One region of the Paenibacillus rhizoryzae genome, then DNA from elsewhere that is predicted to be linked to it. Evidence: predicted binding sites of a transcription regulator. Region 1 holds the regulator's gene; each other region holds the start of a gene.
The links. Region 1 encodes Rex, which represses fermentation and respiration genes when NADH is low (regulators of the CRP and FNR family bind a similar motif). Its sites were predicted from a motif close to TTGTGAAATATTTCACAA; they were not measured.
Positions count from the first base shown of each region.

Region 2: AC6ESO_RS04975 (helical membrane plugin domain-containing protein) is a predicted target of Rex. The motif match lies at 1,824-1,841, and genes of this name have one in related genera.
Region 3: nadA (quinolinate synthase NadA) is a predicted target of Rex. The motif match lies at 2,090-2,107, and genes of this name have one in related genera.

Region 1 is NZ_JCAALT010000003.1:445,637-448,917, forward strand. It holds gene dinG (ATP-dependent DNA helicase DinG) at 1-818, shown strand, start outside; gene AC6ESO_RS11030 (redox-sensing transcriptional repressor Rex) at 815-1,471, shown strand; gene AC6ESO_RS11035 (amidohydrolase) at 1,452-2,753, shown strand; gene AC6ESO_RS11040 (cell wall elongation regulator TseB-like domain-containing protein) at 2,753-3,277, shown strand.
Region 2 is NZ_JCAALT010000001.1:1,087,355-1,090,635, forward strand. It holds gene AC6ESO_RS04965 (DNA-primase RepB domain-containing protein) at 1-808, shown strand, start outside; gene AC6ESO_RS04970 (carboxymuconolactone decarboxylase family protein) at 1,021-1,500, shown strand; gene AC6ESO_RS04975 (helical membrane plugin domain-containing protein) at 1,886-2,314, shown strand; gene AC6ESO_RS04980 (NAD(P)/FAD-dependent oxidoreductase) at 2,327-3,281, shown strand, end outside.
Region 3 is NZ_JCAALT010000015.1:17,959-21,239, forward strand. It holds gene nadB (L-aspartate oxidase) at 1-1,082, opposite strand, end outside; gene nadA (quinolinate synthase NadA) at 1,124-2,062, opposite strand; gene ftsH (ATP-dependent zinc metalloprotease FtsH) at 2,440-3,281, opposite strand, start outside.

The DNA of each region.
Region 1 (3,281 bases):
AAAGCGTCATTCTCACTTCAGCGACCTTATCCGTTCAGAAATCGTTTCAATATGCCTGTGAGCAGTTAGGTTTAACGCAAGATGAAGAGCAGGGACGTCTTAAGACGGTTCAATTGCCTTCGCCCTTTAATTACAGAGAGCAAGCGCTAGTCATCATTCCGCGCAACTTCCCTGTACTGAAAGGTGCCGCCGGAGATCCCCAGTTCAATGAAATGCTGGTGAAGTCATTGACAGAGGCGGCCATTGAAACAAAAGGACGGATGCTCGTTCTCTTCACGTCTTACAGAATGCTGAAGCAGGTGTATGATCCGCTCAAGGAAGCGCTGGCTGCAACCGGTATTCATGTTCTCGGTCAGGGAATCGACAGCAGTAATCGCAGCAAGCTGACCAGAAGGTTCCAACAGCAGCAAGCTTCTGTTCTGCTCGGGACAAGCAGCTTCTGGGAAGGCGTAGATATTCCCGGGGATGCGCTGACATGCCTTGCGATTGTGAGACTTCCTTTCCAGCCGCCTAACCATCCGCTGGTTGAAGCGAAGTCTGAGCTGCTGCAGGAGCAGAAGCAAAACCCGTTTATGAAGCTTTCTATCCCGCAAGCGGTCATTCGCTTTAAGCAAGGATTTGGCCGCCTGGTACGGACTGCAAAGGATCGCGGCATCGTTCTTATTTACGATACTAGAGTGATTGATACGTATTACGGCAAATATTTTCTGTATTCCTTACCGGGGCCGAAGATCGAGCATATGCATTTAGAGCAGATTGTGCCGCGTATACGTGAATGGCTTGCACCAAGTCCAAGTGAAGAAGAGGTGGAAAAATGAAGCCGATGAAAATATCCGAGGCGGTCGTTCGCAGACTACCGGTTTATCTGCAGGTCTTGAACGATCTGAACATGCGGGATGTCCAGACGGTTTCATCACAAGATCTTGGCAATAAGCTGGATCTGAATCCGGCACAAATCCGAAAAGATCTGGCTTATTTTGGCGATTTTGGCCGAAAAGGGATCGGTTATGACGTCACTTATCTCATCGAGAAGATCCGTCAAATTTTAAAGCTGGACCAGCCGCTGAATGTAGGGCTGGTCGGTGCCGGTAACTTAGGCCGAGCGCTGTGCAACTATAATACGTATTTAAAGGATAATATGAAGATTACAGCCGTATTCGATGTTCATCCTTCTATGGTTGGCGCCTCCATTAACGGGTTGACGGTATTGCCGATGGATAAGCTGAAGGAAACGGTAGCTGCGTGTAACATTCGCATAGGGATCATTACCGTGCCTGCGATTGAAGCGCAGAATGTTGCAGATAAGTTCGTAGAAGCGGGCGTGGACGGTATCTTGAATTTTGCCCCGACGATTCTTCGGGTGCAGGAGCATGTACGCATCCATTATGCGAATTTTACCACGGAGCTGCTGAGTTTAGCGTATTACTTGGACGAAGAAGGGGACGACGAGAATGAAACGGTTGTGGATTGAGAATGGTACTTTCGTCACGATGGACGAGCAGCGTCCTGTATTAAAGGGGCATATGGTTGTCGAAGGCGATACCATTTTGTATTTGGACGAATTATCGCCGGATCCGGCTCCTGAAGGCGCGGAACGTATAGATGGCCAAGGCCTTGTATTTATGCCCGGCTTAATTAACACGCACGGACATGCTGCGATGTCTTTGCTTCGCGGTTATTCCGATGATGAAGCACTGCAAGTATGGCTGGAGCAGAAGATGTGGCCGATGGAAGGCAAATATACGGATGAAGATGCACGCTGGGGAACGGCGCTCGCCGTTGCTGAGATGCTGAAGTCCGGAACGACAACTTTCGTTGACATGTACGACCGGATGCACATCGTAGCTGAAGTTGTAGAGCAATCCGGCATGCGCGGACTGCTGACGCGGGGCGTAATCGGACTTTGCCCGCCGGATGTTCAAACAGCGAAGCTGGATGAAGCGAAGAAATTTGCTCAAGAGTGGAACGGAAGAGCTAACGGTCGTATTCGGACGATGCTTTCTCCTCATGCTCCGTACACATGCCCACCGGACTATATTGCTCGTATCGTAGAGGCTGCCAAAGAGTTAGATTTGCCACTGCACACGCATATGTCGGAAACGGCTGCGGAAGTGCAATTCAACGTCAATGATTATGGCTGCCGTCCTGTCGAGCATCTGGACAAGCTTGGTTTCTTCTCTCGTCCGGCTTTGGTTGCGCATGCCGTGCATTTGACGGATGAAGAGATCGCGCTCCTTGCTGAACGCGGCGTAAGCGTCTCCCATAACCCTGCAAGCAATCTGAAGCTCGCGAGCGGGATTGCCCGTGTACCGGATATGCTGAAAGCCGGCGTAACGGTATCGCTTGGTACGGACAGTGCGGCAAGCAACAACAATCTGGATCTGTTCGATGAAATCCGGTTGGCAGCCCTTATCCACAAAGGGATTTCGGGCGATCCTACAGCCGTTCCGGCCTGGGAAGCACTCAAACTCGCTACCGTATATGGTGCGCGTGCGATCTGGCAGGAAGAGCGTCTAGGTGCGCTTAAACCGGGTATGAAGGCAGACTTTATCGCCTTGAATATGGAACAGCCGCATTTCTATCCGAAGACGGAGATTGTCTCGCATCTTGTCTATTCCGGATCCGGACGCGACGTTGTACATGTTTGGGTAGATGGCGTTCAAGTGGTGAAGCAAGGCGAATGTGTCTTCTTGGATGAAGCGCAAATTCGCGCTGAAGCGCAGCGCTGCTTCGAAAGGCTGCTCTCCAGCTAATGCGTGCCAATCGACGCAAAAGACCGCCGGTAATGACAGCAGGCCGATGGATTGCGCTTAGCGCGACCTTAATCATCCTAATCTTGATAGCGCTAAATTGGTATTATCGGTCTGTGCAGTCTCCTGTCTGGAAAGAAGAACAAGCGGTAGAAGCCGAGGCCAAGGATCGAGGCAGTTTAAGCAGTGTGGACAGTTCTTATCATTATGTTTGGGACGAACCGGTCTGGATCGTGAAAGGGAAGGACCATAACGGCGACACTACATATGTATGGTTAAAGCCAAACGAGTCGTCCATTACACTGCGCGCAGATGAAGGTGTCGCTAAAGACGATATGAAGGAACGGTTTCTGCTCGGGAAGCCGGATGCCTCCATCTCCCATTTGAAGCTTGGTTTATTCGGCGGTGAGCCGGTGTGGGAAGTATTCTACGCTCGCAATCAAGCCGGTGTTACGAATCATTATTACGAATTTTACCGTTACCGGGATGGCACGTTCCTGATTACGTATAAGCTGCCTGCCAGATAGCGTA
Region 2 (3,281 bases), on a different contig from region 1:
TTCCCGTCAATTCCGGCGTTTTATGATTAAGCTCGGCTGCAAAAAAAGCCAAACGTTACATTTTACGCTAGTCCACGATACGATGGCACGCAAACCGGCTCAGCCCACTTCGCAGAGCAAGACGAGGGCGATGACGCTGCATAAGCCGATGAAGCAGATCGAACGCCAGCTGCCCCGGATTACGCTCTTGACTCGAACTAAGCGGCTTATTCGGCTGCTCCGCAAAAACGTCGAAGGATATGCGGTGTTCATGACCGTCAATTACCGGGAGAAGGCCAGAGGCGACTTCCAGGGGGTTCGCGCTCACTTCATAGACGTCGACCTTAACAAGATCTCCGAGCTGCTGCAAACGAGAGAAGAGGCGGAGCGTCGCAAGCTGGAGCTGCAATCGGATCCGGTGGAACGGATCGAATCCATCAGTGTGACACCGACCAAGCAAGGACTTTACCTGCTGCTCGCCCAACGAGGCAAGCGAAGAGTGTGGCAGCTCAAACGGAAGTTTCTTATTAGACACCGGAAGCTCATTCGCGGCTCAATGGTCGTCGAAACCAAAAACGGCTTCCACATTTACTGGGCGATCCGAAAAGGATCGATCGGCTGGTTCGTTCCCATTCAGCGATCACTCGTCCGTAAGTTCAACTCCGACCCCAAAATCACGGACCTCGCCCGCGTCATGCGCGTTCCCGGCTTCTACCATCGAAAGAACCCCTCAAGCCCTTACCTCGTGCGCGTAAAGCGTTGGGGGAGGAAGAAACCTTTTACGCAGGCCGAGCTTATCCGCAGATTAGCATTATCCTTACATCCCTAGGCGGGACGATTATTCGTCCCGCCTCTTTATTTGCGATTTTGATGCTCAACGAGTAGATAATTAAACACGATTTCAGCTTGTCCCAAGCTTGATAAATGAGGAGAATTAAACGCATGGGAGTTGCGAATTATAAGCCATGAGAGCGAAGGCTGGCGATCGATGAACGAAGATCGTTCTGATAACTTCCATAACGATGAAAGAAGGTTATACGTATGACACAGCGGGTGAATTATATGCAGCAATCGCCGGAATTTTTCAAAAGGCTCATTGCGCTTAGCGGTGCTGAGAAGGATAGCTCGATTGAAAGGAGCACCCTCGATCTGGTTCACCTCCGAGCATCGCAAATGAATGGCTGCGGATTCTGCGTGGATATGCATTCCAAGGAAGCCAAGATCCACGGCGAAAGAGAGCTTCGTCTGTATCACCTTGCAATTTGGCGGGAATCGCCGCTGTTTAGTCCGCGTGAACGCGCAGCGCTGGCTTGGACCGAGGTGCTGACCAAGATTCCGGAACACGGCGTGGCCGATGAGGCGTATGACCAAGTTCGCGAACATTTATCGGAGAAAGAAATATCGGACCTGACCTTCTCCATTACGGCCATAAATGCTTGGAATCGCATAAGCATCGGCTTCAAAAGCGTGCCGGGTTCAGCCGATGAAGCATACGGATTGACGAAAGCGGGTTTGAGCTAACTATTCACCCAATGCCGAGTATTTTCTTTAACTTCTATTAACAAAGAACCCTACTCAGGGTTCTTTGTTTGTCTTAGAATGCCCAGTATGGGTCATTTCAAGGATGAGCATCCCCATATATGGTGACTTTCTCCTGCTATCGACATGTCACACATTGCCGTCGTTAATCGTCTTATTTGTATCAATAGCAAAGGGGGGACAACAATGAATGCGTGCAGAGCATGCTTGTTTCCTTGCTGTTCATTCTTTCGTTCGTTGGCTTTACATGCATTCGAATAGGGTAGTTAACAACTGATGACAAACATGGATTTCTCTAGGTTAATATGTGAAGTTTTTCACATGGAAGGTTCAGGAAAACGATCAAGATTCAAGGAGGAGATTTGAAATGTTGGAAACGATCATTCAAGAACGAAACAAGACCGATTTGCCTGCCGAACGGTCCGACATACTGGATAAATTGTTAAAGCCGGAAGTCGAAGAAGCTTTGGAGCAGCTGGTTCTTCACTTGCCGAAGCTCGTCGAGATGACGACGCTGCTGACGAAGACATACGATTTGGCGGCGAAAGTAGCGGGAGACCGCGTGCTCATTCACGACACTGTGGGCGCCGTCAAGGAAGTCGTGAAACCTATCGAAGAAAAAGCAAAGCATTACGCATCGGCCGCTATCGAAGCCAGCGATCGAATGGAACAAGACGCGTCTACGATCGGTTTGTTCGGAATGCTTAGACTGCTCAAAGATCCAGAGCTTCAACGGATGCTGCGCTTCAGTAAAGCGTACTTGGATGTTCTGGGCGAAAGAAGAAATAATAAATAGGGGGATGGGAACATGAGCAAGAAAATTGTAATTTTAGGCGCGGGCTACGGCGGCCTTCTCAGCGCGCTTTCCGCTCGCGGGCATTTTTCGGCGGAGGAAGCAACGATTACGGTCATTAACCGGTATGAAACGCACCAAATCATTACGGAGCTTCATCGTCTGGCGGTAGGCAACCTCGCAGAGAAAGCCGTCTCTTTGCCGCTCGTAAATCTATTCAAAGGGAAAAGTATCGACCTGAAGATCGGCACCGTGTCCGCGATCGATCCAGAAGGCCGCAAAGTCGTCCTGGAGAACGGCACATCCTATGCTTACGACGCGCTGGTGCTTGCTCTGGGCAGTGAAACGAACTATTTCGGCATTCCGGGACTGCAGGAAAATAGCTTCACGCTGAAATCCGTCGAAGACGCGAACCGGATTTTCGGTCACGTCAATGAAAAGATCGCCGCTTATGCGAAATCGAAAAACAAAGCAGATGCGACTTTCGTTATCGGCGGCGGCGGCTTGACAGGCGTCGAGCTCGTTGGCGAACTGGCAGATGAGCTCCCGCGCATTTGCCGCAAGTATGGCGTCGACTTCACAGACGTATCCTTGTACGTTGTTGAAGGAAGATCGACCGTTCTCTCGACCTTCTCAGCGGACCTGATCGAGCGCGCGGTAACGAGTCTCGAAGCTCGCGGCGTTCAATTCATAACAGGGATTACGATCACGGAAGTGAATGGTTCGACGGTCAGCTTGAGTGACGGCCGGGCTATCGAAACGAGCACGCTCCTTTGGACGGGCGGCGTGCAAGGCAGCTCTCTTGTGGCAAATTGCGGAATCGAGGTTAACCGCGGCCGTGCGACGGTCAACGAATTCCTGCAATCTGTCTCGCACCCGGACGTATTCCTTGCCGGAGACTGCGCCGTCGTCTTCGGGCCGGACGGGCAACCGTACCCGCCAACTGCGCAGCTGGCTTGGCAAATGGGCG
Region 3 (3,281 bases), on a different contig from region 1:
CCGTGCAAGTCGGTTTTAACTCCGCCCATCATATAATGCGCCGCAGGAGCAACGGGAATCCAATCCGTCGTCAAATCGAGTCCGAAATTCAAGCAGAACTCATAAATGTTCGGAAACCGATGTCTCACCATATCGGCGGATTCATGGGTCACATCAATATAAACAAAAGTCGATTTGGTCGCTTCCATCTCGCTCACAATCGCCCGCGCAACGACATCGCGCGGAGCGAGCTCAAGCTGCTCGTGGTATTTGTGCATAAACCTCTCCCCACGAATATTGCGGAGCACCGCACCTTCGCCACGCACCGCTTCCGAGATCAGGAAACGAGGCGCGCCCGGGTAACAAAGCGAGGTTGGATGAAATTGAATAAACTCCACATCTTGTATGTAAGCCCCTGCACGGTAGGCCATTGCGATTCCGTCTCCGGTAGCCACTTCAGGATTCGTCGTGTAGCGGTACAGCTGCCCTGCTCCGCCGGAGCAAAGAATCGTTGCTTTGCCGCGCACGAACAATCGCTGTCCATCCGGCTTCTGCACCAGCGCACCCACGCAAACACCGTCATCTGTAATCAGATCGATGACGAAATGATCATCCCAAACCTCTATTCGCGGATTCGCAATCGCTTTCTCCGACAATGCGCGTACGATTTCGAAACCGGTCGCATCTCCGTTTGCATGCAAAATACGACGCTGACTGTGCGCACCCTCCTTGGTGAGTGCAAACTCGCCGTTCTCTTGGTCAAACTGCGTACCCATGCGGACCAGGTCTTCTACGCCCTTTGTCCCTTCATGCACGAGGACATCGACGGCTTCATGCGAACAAAGCCCGGCGCCGGCAATAAGCGTATCCTGACGATGATAAGCCGGGGAGTCGTCCTCGGAAATAACAGCCGCAATGCCGCCTTGGGCGTAACGCGTATTGCTGTCCATAAGCGACTTCTTCGTAATCATGAGCACATCATTCGTTTCACTGGCTTTAATCGCGGTAAAAAGACCGGCAATGCCGGCCCCGATAACAATGACATCTTTATGAATGACTGGAAGCCCTTCGAGTTCAACATCTACGAGATAACGTGGGATCATAAGTGCAACTTTCCTTTCTCATGGAAAGAGAGTAGCGCATGCTACTTCACTTGTAACATGCGCTCCAGGGATAGACGGGCTTGATTGGCAACCTGCTCCGGAACGTAAATTTGCGGCTGCATCGTTTCCAGACATTTAACAAGCTTCTTCAAGTTGTTTACTTTCATGTTCGGACAAACCAAGTACTTCGTTGCAAAGTGGAAGGTCTTGTTCGGGCTGTCCAGACGTAGCTGATACCCTGTGCCATCTTCTGTGCCGACGATAAACTCTTGGCAATCCGATTCTTTACAATATTTTATAATAGCCGTTGTACTTCCGACGAAATCGCCTAGTGCTACCACTTCAGGACGGCATTCCGGGTGAACGACGAACTGTGCATTCGGATATTTCGCTTTCATTTCTTCTACATCTTTGACGGTCAGCATGTCATGCGTGTTGCAGTAGCCTTCCCAGATAATCATTTTTTTGTCAGTCTTTTGCTGCACGTAATGACCCAGATTCTTATCCGGTACCCAAATAATTTCGTCGGAATCGACCGAATTCACGACACGCACGGCATTAGCGGACGTACAGCAAATATCGGTTTCCGCTTTGATTTCGGCGGAGGAGTTAATGTAAGTGACTACTTTCGCATTCGGATGCTGGGCTTTCAGCTTCCGCAAGCCGTCGACGTTGACCATGTCGGCCATCGGACAGCCGGCACGCTCGTCGGGGATGATAACCGTTTTGTTCGGTGCCAGAATTTTAGCGCTTTCGCCCATAAAATGAACACCGCAGAACACGATTACATCTGCATCCGTTTCCGCTGCCTTCTGCGCAAGCAGGAAGGAGTCTCCGCGGAAATCCGCCACCTCTTGAATTTCATCACGCTGATAATAATGCGCAAGTATAATGGCGTTACGTTCCTTCTTCAATTGCAACAATCGTTCCCGCAATTCGCGGTTTTGTTCCGCTTTCCTTTCGAGAGCCAATGCTTCCATAGCTAAATTCCCCTCTTTTCACTAACTTTGTGAACTGATGCACAAACTTGGCTATTCGTTCACCCTTATTTATCGAAAATGCTGTTATTCCGCTGTGTGATTCATAATCCTTATCATGCCCATGTCGCAAGCCGCTTGATTCGCAAGAGCCTTTACAAGGGATTAACCTTAAATTTACACAAGGTAGTGTACGCTGTCAACAGACAAAAGAGGCCGTTTTAGCCGATCTAAGGAAGGTTTCCTCATGTAAGGAAGTTACTAAGCCCACAAGCTTACTCGTCCTCCCACTATAGCGTTAAAGCGTCTGCCCGCAAAAAAGGCTGCCCGCGCAGTCGCCTGCGATCGGACAGCCTTTGAGGACTATCAACTTCTATTCTTTAGGACTTCGGTGTACCGTCATCGTCATCGTTTTCTCTGTTGTCCGGGTCAATTGGAGGTGTCAATTCGCCTGGCTCCTTCGAACCAATACGAACCTTCACGCCGCCAATCGTATCGATAATCGGCTCTGCTTTAGGCTCAGCGGAAACGATGTTTGAACCGCCTTCGCTCGCGCCGCCTTCTGTAGCTCCGCCCTCGATCAGACGTTTGATTTGCTCAATCTCCAACGTTTCTTCGGTAAGGAGCGTTTGTGCAATAAGATGCATTTCTTTGCTCTTCTCCGTAAGAAGCTGTTTCGCACGAGCATAGCAGTCTTGAATGAAGCTCTGCATCTCTTGGTCAATTTCATAAGCGATGGCATCGGAGTAGTTCTGCTCATGTCCAATGTCACGGCCCAAGAAAACTTGGCCTTGCGAGCTGCTGCCGAACTGCATCGGTCCAAGCTTGTCGCTCATCCCGTATTCCATAATCATCGCACGAACAATGCTCGTCGCTGATTTGAAGTCGCTGTAAGCGCCAGTGCCGATTTCGCCGATATAGATTTCTTCCGCTACGCGGCCGGCGAGCAATCCTGTTACTTTATCGAGCAATTCCTGCTTCGTCGTCAGCATGCGGTCGCCATCTTTAGGAAGCATGATGACATAGCCGCCTGCGCGTCCGCGCGGGATAATCGTTACTTTGTGAACCTGATCCGCATGCTCGAGGAAGTAGCCGGCAATCGTATGGCCCGCTTCATGATACGCAACGATCCGTTTCTCGCGGTCACTGATCACGCGGCTGCGTTTCTCTGTACCGACGATAACACGGTCAATCGCTTCGTCCACTTCGTTCATTGCGATTT